DNA from 2 places in the Limosilactobacillus galli genome. Region 2 is predicted to be linked to the other one. Evidence: a T-box and tRNA genes for the amino acid it is inferred to sense, from the RefSeq annotation. Region 2 holds a T-box; the other holds one or more tRNA genes.
The links. A T-box is a leader RNA that pairs with one kind of tRNA and senses whether it is charged. The one in region 2 lies ahead of QOS10_RS00295 (valine--tRNA ligase), so its partner is inferred to be a tRNA-Val.
Positions count from the first base shown of each region.

Region 1 (8,067 bases), on a different contig from region 2:
CTAGTCGCTTATATCGTGATGGGGATGATGGTCTACTTCTTAATGACCAGTCTCGGGGAAATGGCAACCTACATGCCGCTGACCGGGTCCTTCTCCGCCTATGCTACTAAGTTTATCGACCCCGCCCTTGGCTTTGCCATGGGGTGGAACTACTGGCTGAATTGGGCCGTTACGATTCCAGTGGAGGCGACGACGGCCGGGATTATTATGAATTACTGGCTGCCATCGGTTCCGCAATGGATCTTCAGTGTCACCGTGTTGGCATTGATCTTTTTGATTAACTACCTCTCCGTTCGTTCCTATGGTGAAACGGAGTACTGGTTAGCCCTGGTCAAGATCGTTACCGTGGTGGTCTTCCTGATTGTCGGGGTAGCGATTATCCTTGGAATCATGGGCGGACACGCCGTGGGAGTAAGCAACTTCCACTACAAGAAGGCCCCATTTGTTGGCGGGGTTCCTGCCATCATCAGTGTCTTCCTGATCGCCGGTTTCTCCTTCCAGGGAACTGAATTGGTTGGGATCACGGCTGGTGAAGCGGCCACTCCAGAAGTTTCTGTCTCCAAGGCCATCCACTCGACCTTCTGGCGGATCCTGATCTTCTACATCTGCACGATCTTCGTAATTGCATGTATCCTGCCGTACACCGACAAGAACCTGTTAAACCAAAATGTTTCCAACATCACGATGAGTCCGTTCACCATTGTCTTTAAGCGGGCGGGGCTGGCGATTGCGGCCAGTGTCATGAACGCGGTTATCCTGACGGCGGTGGTTTCTTCTGCCAACTCAGGCCTCTACGCTTCCACCCGGATGCTCTTCTCCCAAGCTCGTGAAGGTTACGCATGGCGCTTCTTCGGCTACATTAACAAGCAGGGGATTCCGATCTACGCCCTGCTGGGGACAATGCTGGTTTCAGCCTTAATTTACTTGACCCAGTTTATCGGCCCACAGGCTTATAACTACCTGATCAATGCTTCTGGGTTGTGCGGGTTTATCGCTTGGCTGGGGATTGCCTCCTCGCACTGGCGGTTCCGACGGGCCTACCTTGCCCAGGGCCGGGACCTTAACGACTTGAAGTACCGGTCGTCATTCTTCCCGTTTGGCCCGATCTTTGCCTTTGTTCTCTGCTTCATCGTTATCTGTGGGCAAAACGTGGACGCCTTCATCAAGTGGGATTGGCAAAACATCCTTATTTCCTACATGAGTGTGCCAATCTTCCTGGTATTGTTCATCTACTACAAGGTTCGTTACCGGACCCACATTATTCCATTGGATCAGGTAGACCTGTCGCGGAGCACTAAGGGTGAAAAGTACGTGGCACCAGATGATGAGGATAAATAATTGTTAACCACAAAATATGGTCACTTTCGGGTGGCCATTTTCTTTTTTAGTGTTAAAATTGTAATCGTGTGTTTTTTAAGACTCTAATTATGAAAGGGAAAATGATTAATGATTGCTTTAGCCGGAACAATTGGCGCTGGGAAGACCAGCTTGACGCAACTCTTAGCTGACCATCTGCACAGCCAGGCATTTTATGAATCAGTCGAGGGAAACAAGATTCTGCCGCTCTTCTACAAGGACCCGAAGAAGTACGGCTTCCTCTTGCAGATTTACTTCTTAAACAAGCGGCTGGATGAGATCAAGGAATCCTACAGCAACGATCTGAACGTTTTGGACCGGTCGATCTTTGAGGATGCCCTCTTGTTTAAGCTGAACGCTGACATGGGGCGGGCTACTGAGACCGAATCAGATATTTACTCATCATTATTGAACAACATGATGGAGGAACTGCCGGACCAGGTTCACCAGAAGGCCCCGAACCTTTTGATCACCATTCAGATCTCTTTTGACACCATGCTGAAGCGGATCAAGAAGCGCGGCCGGTCATATGAACAGATCGCCAATGATCCATCCCTGTACGACTACTACAAGAACCTGAACGAGCGCTATGTCGACTGGTACAAGCGCTATGATGAGAGCCCAAAGATGCTGATCGATGGGGATAAGTATGACTTTGTCGAGGATCCGCAGGCGGCACAGCAAGTTCTTAAGATGATTGATCAGAAGCTGGCAGAATTAAATCTTAAATAGGGTTTGACAGGTTGGTAAAATGATGATATATTAATTAAGCTGATTTGTTTCAGTTTAATTAATTTCTCGGAGGATTAGCTCAGTTGGGAGAGCATCTGCCTTACAAGCAGAGGGTCACAGGTTCGAGCCCTGTATCCTCCATATGCGGATGTGGCGGAATTGGCAGACGCGCAAGATTTAGGATCTTGTATCTTTTGATGTAAGGGTTCAAGTCCCTTCATCCGCATTCAGCTTTTGAAATTAAATTGAAAAAAGCTGTTGACAAATTCCACTCGATCGTGTAACATTTATAATTGTTGATACGGAATGTGTCAAAAACTTAATATGCGGAAGTAGTTCAGTGGTAGAACATCACCTTGCCATGGTGGGGGTCGCGGGTTCGAATCCCGTCTTCCGCTCTTATGCACCCATAGCGCAATTGGATAGAGTGTCTGACTACGAATCAGAAGGTTGAAGGTTCGACTCCTTCTGGGTGCATTATTAAAGCGTGACAGTTATCTCGTTGAGATGGGTGTGGCGCTTATTTTTTTCGGAAATTAGCTCAGCTTGGTAGAGCGCTGCGTTCGGGACGCAGAGGTCGCAAGTTCGAATCTTGTATTTCCGACTATTCTCACCTGTAACAATGACCCAATGGGTTGTTGTTACAGGTGTTTTTTGTTGGGCGACAATTGCCTGAAATCACCTTCATACCTTGTGAACGATTTGAGCATCAAAAGTAATTTTCACAATAATCATATGCTGCGCCTGCATTGATATATGTGCATTTATGAGCTACAAGAGCAATACCTTGTGGAACTCAAAGTAAACGCTTACAATGTGAACTGTAAGCTGCAAATGTGGAAATGAGAAAGGTGATTTTAAAATGGCTTATAAGACGATTAATCCTTATACGAACGAAGTAGAACATGAGTATCCACAGGCCACCGCTGCCGAGGTTGAAAAGGCCCTGACGGCTGCGCACCGGCTTTACCTGCGATGGCGCGGCGGCGGTGAGCTGGCAGAGCGGAAACAGGTCATCACGCGCTTGGGGGAATTACTCCGCAACAGGAAACACGAGCTGGGAACGCTCATCACGCACGATATGGGGAAGCTGATTGGCGAAGCGGAAGGCGAGGTCGAACTTTGCGCGTCATTCTGCGACTACTATGTTCAACGGGCAGATCAATTTTTGGCCCCTACGCCGCTCTATACTGAATCCGGCAATGCCTACGTCCTTCATCAGGCTACCGGGGTTCTGATGGCGGTTGAGCCGTGGAACTTTCCTTTCTACCAGATTGCCCGGGTCTTCATTCCTAATTTTTTGGCCGGAAACCCGATGATATTAAAGGATGCCTCGAACTGCCCGACATCGGCCCAGGCGTTCGCGGACCTCGTAAAGGAGGCAGGGGCGCCGGATGGCAGCTTAACGAACCTCTTTATAGATTATGACCAGGTGGGGACCATTATTGCTGACAAGCGTGTTCAGGGGGTCTGCCTCACTGGTTCCGAGCGCGGCGGCCAGGCCGTGGCAACGGAAGCTGCTAAGAGCCTCAAGAAGAGTACGATGGAGTTGGGCGGCAATGATGCCTTTATCGTCCTTCCTGATGCAGATATCGATAAACTGACCGCAGTTATTCCCGCTGCCCGGCTGTATAATGCCGGCCAGGTATGCACGTCTTCCAAACGTTTTGTGGTCCCGGATAATCTCTACGATGAATTCTTGGACCGGGCCAAGAGAATTTTCAGCAGTGTTAAGATGGGGGACCCAATGGATTCGCACACGACGCTTGCCCCGCTGAATTCTAAAAAGGCCAAGGAAAAACTGCAAAAGCAGGTGGACTTGGCGGTTGAGCACGGGGCCAAGGTCGTTTATGGCGACCAGCCGGTGGATGACCTTGAAGGCCAGTTCTTTATGCCGACGATCCTAACCGAGATTGACCGGGATAACCCCGTTTTTGACCAGGAGATGTTTGGGCCGGTAATGGCGGTCTATAAGTATCATGATGTTGCCGAGGCGATTGCTCTTGCCAATGATTCCAGCTATGGCTTAGGAAGTACGGTCTTCGGGACGGACATTAAGCAGGCCCGGCAGGTAGCAGCACAGATTGAAACTGGGATGACCTGGATTAATTCAGGCTGGGCCTCCCTTCCAGAATTGCCATTTGGCGGGGTTAAGCATTCTGGCTATGGCCGTGAGCTGGCTGAACAGGGCTTCAAGTCCTTTGTCAATGACCATCTGGTATACGAACCAGAGGCATAAGACAAAAGTCAGTGCCGATAATTCAGATAAATACAAAATACCGTTCAGAATTTCCCCAGAGATTCTGAACGGTATTTCAAGTTTATGGACGTTGTGTGTTATCCCCGGACGGATTGCCCGCCGTCGACGATTAACTCAGCGCCGTTAACGTATTTAGCTTCGTCACTGGCCAGGAAGAGGACCGGGTAGGCCACGTCCTCGGGATCACCAAGGTGGCCAAGCGGAATCCCGGCGATCAGCGAGTCTAGAAGTTGCTTGTTGAGGGTAAAGGCCTGCATCAGCGGGGTAACGATCCAGCCGGGCAGGACGGAGTTGACAACTTGCCAAGGTCACGTGCCGCTCCCTTCGTAAATGCCCGGGAAGCCCCCTTAGAGGCCGTGCAAGGTGGGGCCCCGGCAGTCCCTTGGACACTGGCAAGGGATGGGATGTGGATAATTGAGCCACCGCCGATTTTCTTCATCTCAGGAACGACGTACTTCATCCCTAAGAAGTGCGACATGGCGTTGGTATCCATGAAGAGGTGCCAGTCGTCAACCGTGGAGTCGGTCAAACCGGAAGTCTTGTCAGTGATTCCGATTCCGGCGTTGTTTACCAGAATATCGATCTTCTTGAACTTATTAATCCCCTGGGCCACGGCGTCAATCCACTCGTCTTCTTTCGTAACGTCCAGCTTTAATGGCAGAATTGCGTCACCGTATTGCTCTTTCAGGGTATCAACGTGCTTGTTGAGGAGCTTGGCGTTGATATCGGTGGCAATCACCTTGGCCCCTTCCTTAACAAAGAGGGCCGGTTCAGCTGCTCCCTGGCCGCTCGCTGCTCCGGTGATCAGTGCTACTTTATCGTTCAGTCGTTTTGACATAGATAAGCTCTCTCTTTGTTATGATTTGTAAAAAATGTTGGTTACATGATATCAATAAAGTCCGGCAATGGATAATTAAATTTAAGTTACCGAAATATTACAATAATTTTGCGAAGCCTTAATTGTTGCTTCCCAGCTAAAAATCCCCCATCATTATTAGTAGTTAGGAGAGGTGAGAATTGTGAAACGTCTTTTATTGCTGCTAAGCGTTTTAGCAGCCGTTGTCGGAATCGGTCTGCCCGTTAACGCTGATCCCATTTCTTCTATTAATCAATCATCGATCTTCAGCACAGAAGATGGCCAGATGACAGGGAGCAACACCGCCCAGGCGACACGTGCCGGCGCCAGGACCCTTAGCCTGCCGTCCAGGACGCCGACCCCCATTGAAGGCTACCGCTGGCCGACCCGGAACCTGCGGATCTATATGCAAACCCGGGATAAGGCGTTACAGACGGCCTTTAGGGGGGCAGTGAGGGCTTGGAATAATACGGGGGCGGTTCATATCAGCTGGTGCCGCGACGAGGATCGTGCCGATATTATTGCTCAGGACGGGTCGCTGACTAGTACCGCCCCAACAACAACCGTGGGCTATGTATCGTCCCAGCTGGGGTCGACCAGTACAGAATATAACCCGGACACCCACGCGCTAATTCGAGCCCGCTCAACCCTGGATGCCGGACAGCTGGACTATACCAACCGGACTTTCCGAACGGAGATTGCCGAGCATGAACTGGGGCATGCGCTTGGCCTGGCCCATGCGCCGGAGTACATGCACAGTGTCATGATTCCCCGCAATGTCAAGACCGGGATCACCAAGGATGATCGGGCAACGGTTCGCCTCCTGTATGATAGACACCGGGAGTAATTGTGATTGCTTCACAATCTTGTTACTTTTAGTTAGCAATATAATTTAATTTTATGATTGGTTTGCCCTCAGTCAATCCAGCAGTAGCGCTGTCATTGCTAATTTAATGGTAATTGGTTCACTTGATGCGATGAAAAACTTATGGAATAGCCTTTAAAAACAGGGATGGTTCTGCTATTATAACAATTGTGAAAAGTAGAACATGTCTTTGAAAGGGAGAATTTACCTTATGAAAGCTGCTGTTATTAATGATCCAGTAGATGGATACGTTACTGTTAAGGATGTTAAGCTTCGTGATCTCAAGCCAGGTGAAGCTTTAGTTGACATGGAATACTGTGGTCTTTGCCACACCGACCTGCACGTTGCTGCCGGTGACTTCGGCAAGAAGCCGGGCCGGATTATCGGTCACGAAGGTGTCGGCCGTGTATCCAAGGTTGCCCCTGGCGTTACCTCTCTGAAGGTTGGGGACCGGGTATCAATCGCTTGGTTCTTCAAGGGCTGTGGCCACTGTGAATACTGCCTGACTGGCCGGGAAACTCTTTGCCGTAACGTCCTGAACGCTGGTTACACCGCTGATGGTGCGATGGCTCAACAATGCATCGTTCCAGCTGACTACGCTGTTAAGGTTCCAGAAGGTCTGGACCCAGTTGAAGCAACTTCTTTGACCTGTGCCGGTGTTACGATGTACAAGGCACTGAAGGTTGCTGACATCAAGCCTGGTCAATGGGTATCAATCGTTGGTGCCGGTGGTCTTGGTAACCTCGGTATCCAATTTGCTCACAACGTCTTCGGCGCTCACGTTATCGCCGTTGATGGTAACCCTGACAAGCTGCAAGCTGCTAAGGAAAACGGTGCTGAAATTGTTATCAACCGTCATGATGGTGACGTTGACGAACAAATCCAAAAGAAGGTTGGCGGTGTTCACGCCGCAGTTGTTACTGCCGTTACGACTGCTGCCTTTGACCAAGCCGTTAACTCCCTGCGTCCAGATGGCCGCTTAGTTGCCGTTGCCCTTCCACAAGGTGACATGAAGCTGAACATTGCCAAGACGGTTCTGGATGGGATCATCGTTGCCGGTTCACTGGTTGGTACTCGTCAAGACTTGGCAGAATGCTTCCAATTCGGTGCTGAAGGCAAGGTTCACCCAATCGTTCGCACTCGTAAGCTTTCTGAAATCAATGACATGATCCAAGAACTGAAGGATAACAAGGTTGTTGGTCGGAACGTTGTTGACTTCAGCCTTGAAGACTAATTGAATTTAAGTTAATAAATTAAGAGCTATAGGAGATTAAGTTTTCCTATAGCCCTTTTTTCGTAGGACGTTGGACGGGCAGAAACGGGGAAAATATGGTAAAATAATGGTCAAGATTAGTCAGATGATGGAGGGCGATGAAATGGAGAACCGAAGTATTTCGGATATTATCGAAGCATATCTCAAAGAAATCTTTGGTGATGACACCCAGATCGAGATCCGCCGTTCTGAAATTGCTGATCATTTTAACGTTGTTCCATCACAAATCAATTATGTGATCAAGACCCGGTTCACCATTCAGAATGGTTACCTCGTCCAGAGCAAGCGGGGCGGTGGCGGCTACATCCGCATTGAGCGAGTTAATTTACTTGCCGACGTAGATGTGCTAAACTCACTGGTCCAAGCAATTGGCGATTCAATTCGTGAACGGGAAGCGTTCGCGATTATAGAAACGCTCTACAACGAGAAAGTGATTTCGCGACGCGAGGGCGATTTGATGCTGGTGGCACTATCGAAGCAGACTTTAGCAGTTGATGATACCAATATGGAGAATAAACTCCGCGCACGGATTTTAGTTTCGTTTCTTAATCGATTACGGTATGAAAGTTAGAGGTTGATTGCAGATGGATAACATGTTTACACCTAGCGCTAAGCACGTTTTAGCAATTGCTCATGAACAGGCAAAATACTTTAAGCACCAAGCGGTGGGGACTGAGCACCTCCTATTGGCCCTGTCGATGGACAAGGACGGGATTGCCAATAAG
Region 1 is NZ_CANCWK010000042.1:4,913-12,979, forward strand. It holds gene QOS10_RS07695 (amino acid permease) at 1-1,338, shown strand, start outside; gene QOS10_RS07700 (deoxynucleoside kinase) at 1,447-2,088, shown strand; tRNA gene QOS10_RS07705 (tRNA-Val) at 2,157-2,229, shown strand; tRNA gene QOS10_RS07710 (tRNA-Leu) at 2,233-2,314, shown strand; tRNA gene QOS10_RS07715 (tRNA-Gly) at 2,415-2,486, shown strand; tRNA gene QOS10_RS07720 (tRNA-Arg) at 2,492-2,565, shown strand; tRNA gene QOS10_RS07725 (tRNA-Pro) at 2,619-2,692, shown strand; gene QOS10_RS07730 (NAD-dependent succinate-semialdehyde dehydrogenase) at 2,951-4,327, shown strand; gene QOS10_RS07735 (SDR family oxidoreductase) at 4,426-4,605, opposite strand; gene QOS10_RS07740 (SDR family NAD(P)-dependent oxidoreductase) at 4,605-5,186, opposite strand; gene QOS10_RS07745 (matrixin family metalloprotease) at 5,368-6,051, shown strand; gene adhP (alcohol dehydrogenase AdhP) at 6,281-7,303, shown strand; gene QOS10_RS07755 (CtsR family transcriptional regulator) at 7,446-7,913, shown strand; gene QOS10_RS07760 (ATP-dependent Clp protease ATP-binding subunit) at 7,927-8,067, shown strand, end outside.
Region 1: it encodes a tRNA-Val, which carries the amino acid that the T-box ahead of QOS10_RS00295 (valine--tRNA ligase) is inferred to sense. The anticodon was not compared.

Region 2 (8,067 bases):
GTTGCCGGTGGCGGTCAGGAACGGACGCTGCGGAGCGGAACCGAGAACACACCGGGTGACGTCGCCATGGCGCGGGCTATCCGGTTGATCAAGGAAGGCGAGGATGAGGCCGTCAAGCGTGAGCAGGCCATCAAGGAACGGATCTACGATCACCTCAGTCAGTTCGACCATGTTAAGCTGATCTCTGGCCGTGACAAGGGCTTTGCCTGCCACGTCCTCTGCTTCGCCATTCCAGGTGTTCGTGGAGAAACCATTGTTCACGCCTTCGAAGATAAGGGCATCTACATCTCTACCACTAGTGCCTGCTCTTCCAAGAAGCACTCCGAGGCGGGGACTTTGGCCGCAATGAAGATTCCGGAAGAGATCGCCACTAGTGCGGTCCGGATCAGTCTGGGGGACCAGAACACGCTGGCGGAGGCCGATGAGTTCAATAAGGTCTTTGATACCCTCTACGCTGGTTTCCAAAAGATTATTGATTAATATATCGTTGAAAAAATTGAAAGGAGGAATTGCGCTTGCAATACACCGAAATTATGGTTCGCTATGGTGAGCTGTCTACCAAGGGTCATAACAAGAAGTCGTTCATCGATCGGCTCGGCGATAACGTTCGCCACGCCCTTCATAGTTTCGACCAGGTCAAGGTGCACGCCCAGCGGGACCGTCTGCACGTTGAATTGAACGGGGCGGACTACGACCAGGTAATGGACCGGTTGAAGCTGGTCTTTGGGATCCAAAACTTCTCCCCATCCATTCGGGTTGAGAAGTCCTTTGATGCGGCTGCCAAGGCGGCGGCCCAGATGATTGAAGAACAGGTCGACCACCCGATCACCTTTAAGATCGAGACCCGCCGTTCTGACCACCATTTCGAACTGGATACCTTTGCGATGAACAACAAGTTAGGGGGCTACCTGCTGGATAAGTTCCCTGACAAGCTCAAGGTTGATGTTCACCATCCCGACCTGACCTTGCGGGTTGAAATCCGCCTCAACGGGATCTTCCTGTCCAGCGAGACAATCAAGGGGGCCGGTGGTCTGCCGGTTGGTACCGCTGGTAAAGGAATGATGATGATGTCCGGTGGGATCGACTCGCCAGTAGCCGCCTACCTGGCGATGAAGCGGGGCGTTTCCCTGGAAATGGTCCACTTCTACAGTCCGCCGTACACCAGTCCGCAGGCGTTGGCTAAGGCCCAGCAGCTGACCGAACGTCTGGCCAAGTACAGCGGGAGCATCCGCTTCATCCAGGTGCCATTTGCCGAGATCCAGGAAACAGTCAAGGAGAAGGTGCCCGAGGGTTACCTGATGACGGTGCAGCGGCGGATGATGCTGCGGCTGGCGGCGGCCCTGATGGTTAAGCGGCACGGCCTGGCAATCTTTAACGGGGAGTCCCTCGGTCAGGTGGCTTCCCAGACGATGGAGAGTATGCTGGCGATCAACGACGTTACGTCTTATCCTGTTCTGCGGCCGGTCCTATCCTATGACAAGACGGAGATCATCAAGATTGCCGAGCAGATTGGCACCTATGACCTGTCGATCCTGCCGTACGAAGACTGTTGTACCGTCTTCACACCGCCGTCGCCAAAGACCCGGCCAAATGTGGAACGGGCCCGTAAGTACGAACAGCGGTTGGATATTGAAGGCTTGATGAAGCGTTCCCTGGATGGGATCAAGATTACCAATATCCATCCCGGTGAAGACTTCCTCAACCAGAACGAAGACGTTTTTGCCGAATTGCTGTAATCGGTGCTTGACGCTCAGCGATAATTTAGCTATTATACAAGCATAATATTAAGCGATGACCGAAATAGTAACGAGGTACCATGATTCACCAGAGAGGGTCGCTGCTGGAAAGACCCGGATCAGCTTCGCGAATGTAGCTCGGGAGCTAGTTCGCTGAATTTCAGTAGGCGGGCCCGGTTCATTTACCGTTATTAAATGAACAAGCGGGGCAGTCCAGTGGCTGCTCAACGTAGGTGGTACCGCGAATTCAATCGTCCTATCTGTTTTGATAGGGCGATTTTTATTTGGTCACCGTTTTTATATGATGAAACTCAATTTTATAATCTTGAAAGGAGCGATTATACGATGGCAGCCGATAAGGAAATGTCAACAAAGTATGATCCGACAGCCGTTGAAGCTGGTCGTTACCAATGGTGGATTGACCAGGGTCTCTTCAAGCCAAGTGGCGATAAGAAGGCCCACCCATATTCAATTGTTATTCCACCGCCGAATGTTACTGGGAAGCTGCACCTGGGACACGCCTGGGACACGACCCTGCAGGATATGCTGATCCGTCAAAAGCGGATGCAGGGTTACGACGTTCTCTGGTTACCAGGGATGGACCACGCCGGAATTGCTACCCAGGCCAAGGTGGAAGCGCGTTTACGCAAGCAGGGAATTTCCCGTTACGACCTTGGGCGGGAGAAGTTCGTTCAACAAGTCTGGGACTGGAAGGACGAATACGCCGACATTATCCACAAGCAGTGGGCTAAGCTTGGGATCTCCGTGGACTACGACCGGGAACGGTTCACCCTGGATGAAGGGCTGAACAAGGCCGTCCGGAAGGTCTTCGTTGACCTGTACAAGAAGGGCTTGATCTACCGGGGAACCTACATTATCAACTGGGATCCGCAAGCACGGACGGCCCTGTCTGATATTGAAGTTATCCACAAGGACGATAAGGGTGCCTTCTACCATGTTAAGTACCCATTCACCGACGGGACGACCTTCAACGGCAAGGACTACATTGAAATTGCCACGACCCGTCCAGAAACCATGTTTGGTGACGAGGCCGTTGCCGTTAACCCGAACGACGACCGTTACAAGGAGCTGGTCGGCAAGCACGTCCGGGTTCCATTGGTTGACCGGGAAATCGAGATCATCGCTGATGACTACGTAACGCCGGACTTCGGAACTGGGATGGTTAAGATCACTCCTGCCCACGACCCGAACGACTTCAAGGTTGGGAAGCGTCATAACCTGCCAGAATTGAACACGATGAACGAAGACGCCTCCATGAACGAGAACACCGGCAAGTACCAAGGGATGGACCGGTTCGAAGCCCGGAAGGCCATGGTCAAGGACCTGACCGACCAGGGCTACATGCTCAAGGTAGTCCCAATTGTGCACTCCGTTGGTCACTCTGAGCGGACCGGGGTGCAAGTTGAGGCCCGCTTGTCCACCCAATGGTTTGTTAAGATGAAGCCGCTGGCTAAGCTGGCCCTCGACAACCAAAAGACGGCGGACAAGGTCAACTTCATTCCGGGACGGTTCGAACACACCTTCACCCAGTGGATGGAAAACGTTCACGACTGGGTTATCTCACGGCAGCTCTGGTGGGGCCACCGGATTCCGGCTTGGTACCACAAGAAGACCGGCGAAGTATACGTGGGCATGGAAGCTCCAAAGGATGCCGAAAACTGGACGCAGGATACCGACGTGCTCGATACCTGGTTCAGTAGTGGTTTATGGCCATTCTCAACCATGGGCTGGCCAGACACCGATTCACCGGACTACAAGCGTTACTTCCCAACCAGCACCCTGGTTACCGGTTACGACATCATCTTCTTCTGGGTATCCCGGATGATTTTCCAATCTCTGGAATTCACTGGTAAGGCCCCATTCAAGAATGTCCTTCTGCACGGTTTGATTCGTGACGAACAGGGTCGGAAGATGAGCAAGTCCCTCGGAAACGGGATTGACCCAATGGACGTCATCAAGAAGTACGGGGTGGACGCCTTGCGCTGGTTCCTGATCACTGGATCTACCCCTGGTCAGGATATCCGGTTCTCCTACACGAAGATGGATGCCGCTTGGAACTTCATCAACAAGATTTGGAACGCCAGCCGGTACGTCATCATGAACCTCGGCGACATGCCAGCACCAGTCCTGCCTGACAAGTCGAAGTGGGACCTGGCTGATCGTTGGATCCTGAGTCGGCTGAACGCTACCATCAAGCAGGTCAACGAACAGTTTGACAAGTTTGAATTCGGTGAAGCGGGGCGGGCCCTGTACAACTTCATCTGGAACGACTTCTGCGACTGGTACATCGAAATGACCAAGGAGAAGCTCAACAACGGGACTGATGAGGAGAAGGCCGACACCAAGAACATCTTGGGCTACGTCTTAGACCAGACCCTGAAGCTGATGCACCCGATCATGCCATTCGTGACCGAAAAGCTGTGGCAGTCAATGCCGCACGACGGCAAGTCCATCATGGTCGCTAAGTACCCCGTTGCTAACGCGGACCTGGATGACCCCGCTGCTACTGAGCAGATGAGCAACCTGATCGAGATGATCAAGGCGGTCCGGAACATCCGGAACGAGGCCAACGCCCCAATGTCCAAGCCGGTTGATATCCTGGTTAAGGTTGATAACCAGCACCTCGGTGACATGCTCAATGCCAACCGCGACTACATCGACCGCTTCTGCCACCCGGCAGAGCTGACCATCAGTACGGATGTGCAAGCCCCTAAGCTGGCCATGTCCGGAATCCTGGCCGGGGCCGAGGTCTACATCCCAATGGCCGAACTGGTCGACCTGGATGAAGAACGGGCCAAGATGAAGAAGGAAATTACCAAGCTCGAAAAGGAAGTTCAACGTTCCCAAAAGAAGCTGGGCAACGAGAAGTTTGTCAACAACGCCCCTGAAAAGGTCGTGGAAGCAGAAAAGCAAAAGGCCGTTGAATGGCAGCAGAAGCTTGATTCTGCCAAGGAACGGTTGGCTTCGCTGGAAGAAGCCTAAACGATTAAAAGGTGATTGTGGTACTATTTCAGTATCACAACCATCTTTTTTGTTTTTGAAGGGGAGAGAAGATCATGATTCAAAACTACGCAGACGCCCTGGCCTTTATCCATGGCCGGACAAAATTCAAGAAGATTCCGACCCTCAAGCGGATGCGCCGCTTTCTGGCCGAACTAGGTAACCCGGAGCAGGGCCTGCACTACATTCACGTGACCGGGACCAACGGGAAGGGGTCGACGGTGGCAATGCTGCGTTCAATGCTGCTTGACAGCGGCTTGACGGTGGGCAGCTTCACCTCGCCCTTTATCACCCGTTTCAACGAGCGGATTGAGTACAATGCCCAGCAGATCAGCGATGATGACCTTGTACGCTTGGCCCAGCGTCTGGAGGCGGTGGTTGCAAAACTCGACCGTGAGCTGCCGACCGGGGGGCCAACCGAGTTTGAGATCGACACCGCGCTGATGTTCTGCTACATGGCCGAGAAAAAGCCGGATGTTGTCCTGCTGGAGGTCGGCATCGGGGGCCTTTATGATTCAACCAATGTGATTATCCCCGACGTCAGTGTGATCACCACGGTCGGTTGGGACCACATGAAGTACCTCGGCAACACCCTGGGGGCGATTGCAACGCAGAAGGCCGGGATTATCAAGCCGGGGGTTCCGGTGGTGATCGGCAAGCTGCCGGCCGAAGCCCAGAAGGTGATTGAGCAGACGGCGACCGAGAAGAACGCTCCCTTGGCTGAGCTGGGACGTGACTTTGCGGTCCGCAAGACCAATGCCCACGGCCTACGTGCCCAGATCCAGTATGACGGCCTGAATATCCACCATGGCCGTTTCCAACTGGGCCTGGCAGGGGACTACCAGGTAGAAAACGCAGCGATCGCCCTGACTGCAGCCCAGCTCTTCCTGCAGGGGCGGAGATTGCCGGTTGATCAATCGGCCCTGCACCAGGGCCTCGCCGCCAGCCGGTGGCCCGGCCGGATGGAAGTCGTCAACCGTGAACCCCCGGTCATGCTCGACGGAGCTCATAACTTGCCGGGGATGCAGGCCCTAGTCAAGTCGATCCGGGACGACTTTGCCGATCGGGATGTGTATATCCTGGTTGCCATTCTGGCTGATAAACAATACGATTTGATGCTTGGTGAACTGGCCAGCCTGGGGAATGTCCACCTGACCGTTACCAACTTTGCGGGGCCGGGCCCCAAGCGGCCGAGTGCCGATCTGACCCAGGTGGCCGCCCAGCTGTCCAGCCGGTACCCGATTAAGGTAGCGGATACGTGGCAGGCTGGTTTCCAGCAGGTGGCCGGTCAGCTCAGCAGCGAGGATGTTATGATCGTGACCGGGTCCCTGTACTTTATTTCAGAAGTTCGCCACTTATTTGATGACTAATCGTGTTTCCTGCGTATTTATCTAGTGAGCGGATAAATACAAAGGAGCGATTGAAATGGAAGAACAGAAGTTGACGGGCTTTCAAGCCACCAGTTTGTATGAACGGGCGATCAGGTGTTGCCTTAGCGACGTCGAGATTCATGGGATAAGCGCGTATCGATATCTGCAGCTGTACTACCCGGACCTGATCGATCTCAAACAGATTTCACGAAACCAGCGGGATGAGTTATGTCAATGCGACCAGCGGATAAACCAGTTCTTTATGGCATTGGACCTGGGAGCGGCAATGGTCAAGGTGTACCCGGAGATCGAAGGAGTCGCCTATTCTAGCGTGGAGCTAGGGCAGGCCATGATTGCCCACTTTGCCGGCGAAGAGCAGGAGAGTGTCTGTGTAGCCTTTACCGACGCCCAAAATAACATCATCAAGCTTAAGACGCTGTTTATCGGCGGCAGGAGCGAGTGCGTCCTGTACCCTGACCAGATCTTTAAGCATGCCCTGCGGTATTCGGCGAGCGGCCTAGTGATGGTTCATAATCACCCGTCCGGTAATATTAAGCCTTCCCAGCAGGACCTGGCCTTTGCCAAGCGATTGGAACGGGGCGGCAAGCTCTTGGGTATCCAGGTGCTTGATTTCATGATCGTAGGCAATGACCAGTATTACAGCTGGCGGGAACAGGAACTGCAGGCGCAAAGTTAAAGAAAATTTTAATTTCGTCCGAAAAATTTTCCCTCGCAGGATTGATAATGTATATTAATGTTCGAATGTCTTTACTGGCTATGGTATAATATCCACGATATTAATTTGAATTTATCAGTTAAAAAAACGAAGGGAAGAAATAGATTGCTAGGAATTGGAACCAAAAATCTAGGAATCGACCTGGGAACCGCCAACACAATCGTTTACCTTGAGGGTAAGGGAATTGTGCTGCGTGAGCCATCAGTTGTTGCGCGTAATGCCAAGACTAATGAAGTGATCTCTGTCGGTTCAGACGCTCGTGATATGATCGGTCGGACACCAGAGAGCATCGTGGCCATTCGTCCGATGAAAGATGGGGTCATTGCCGATTACGACACGACCGTTGCCATGATGAAGTACTACATTGAGAAGGCCTTAGGAAGCAGCAATGGTAAGCCGTACGTTATGGTTTGTGTACCAAGCGGCATTACCGAAGTTGAGAAACGGGCGGTTATCGATGCGACCCGGGTAGCCGGGGCACGTGACGCCTATGTGATCGAAGAGCCTTTTGCTGCCGCTATTGGTGCCGGCCTTCCAGTGATGGATCCAACTGGCAGCATGGTTGTTGATATTGGTGGTGGGACCACTGATGTTGCTACCATTTCACTGGGCGGAATTGTTTCCAGCCGCTCCATTCGGATGGCCGGTGACAAGATGAATGATGCCATTGCCCAATACGTTCGTCAGCACAAGAACCTGCTCATCGGTGAGCGGACATCTGAGAAGCTCAAGTGGGATATCGGTTCCGCTTCCGTTGAAGCTGCTGATGAGATGGGCAAGACTGAGGTTCGTGGTCGGGACCTGGTTACTGGTCTGCCAAAGACAATGGAGGTTTCCGCCAAGGATGTTTCGACTGCTTTACAAGATGTGGTTGCAAACATCATCGAAGCTATTAAGGGGACGCTGGAAGAAACGTCACCGGAAATCGCTGCGGATGTCATTGATCACGGAATTGTTTTGACTGGTGGTGGAGCATTGCTGAAACACCTGCCAGATGTAATTGCGGATGCTACCAAGGTGCCAGTATTCATTGCCAACGATCCGCTTGACTGTGTGGCAATCGGGACTGGCGAATCCCTTAAGAGCATCGACGTAATGAAGAAGAAATAAAACGAGCAGGTACATGGCTGCTCGGCAATTGGGCGGGGCTGGTCGCAAAACGATTTGTTTTGTCTAGCCGCGCTTTTGTTATTTTGTAAATTAC
Region 2 is NZ_CANCWK010000001.1:50,613-58,679, reverse strand. It holds gene QOS10_RS00305 (cysteine desulfurase family protein) at 1-480, shown strand, start outside; gene thiI (tRNA uracil 4-sulfurtransferase ThiI) at 516-1,736, shown strand; T-box leader at 1,783-1,998, shown strand; gene QOS10_RS00295 (valine--tRNA ligase) at 2,082-4,739, shown strand; gene QOS10_RS00290 (bifunctional folylpolyglutamate synthase/dihydrofolate synthase) at 4,814-6,127, shown strand; gene QOS10_RS00285 (JAB domain-containing protein) at 6,183-6,824, shown strand; gene QOS10_RS00280 (rod shape-determining protein) at 6,969-7,973, shown strand.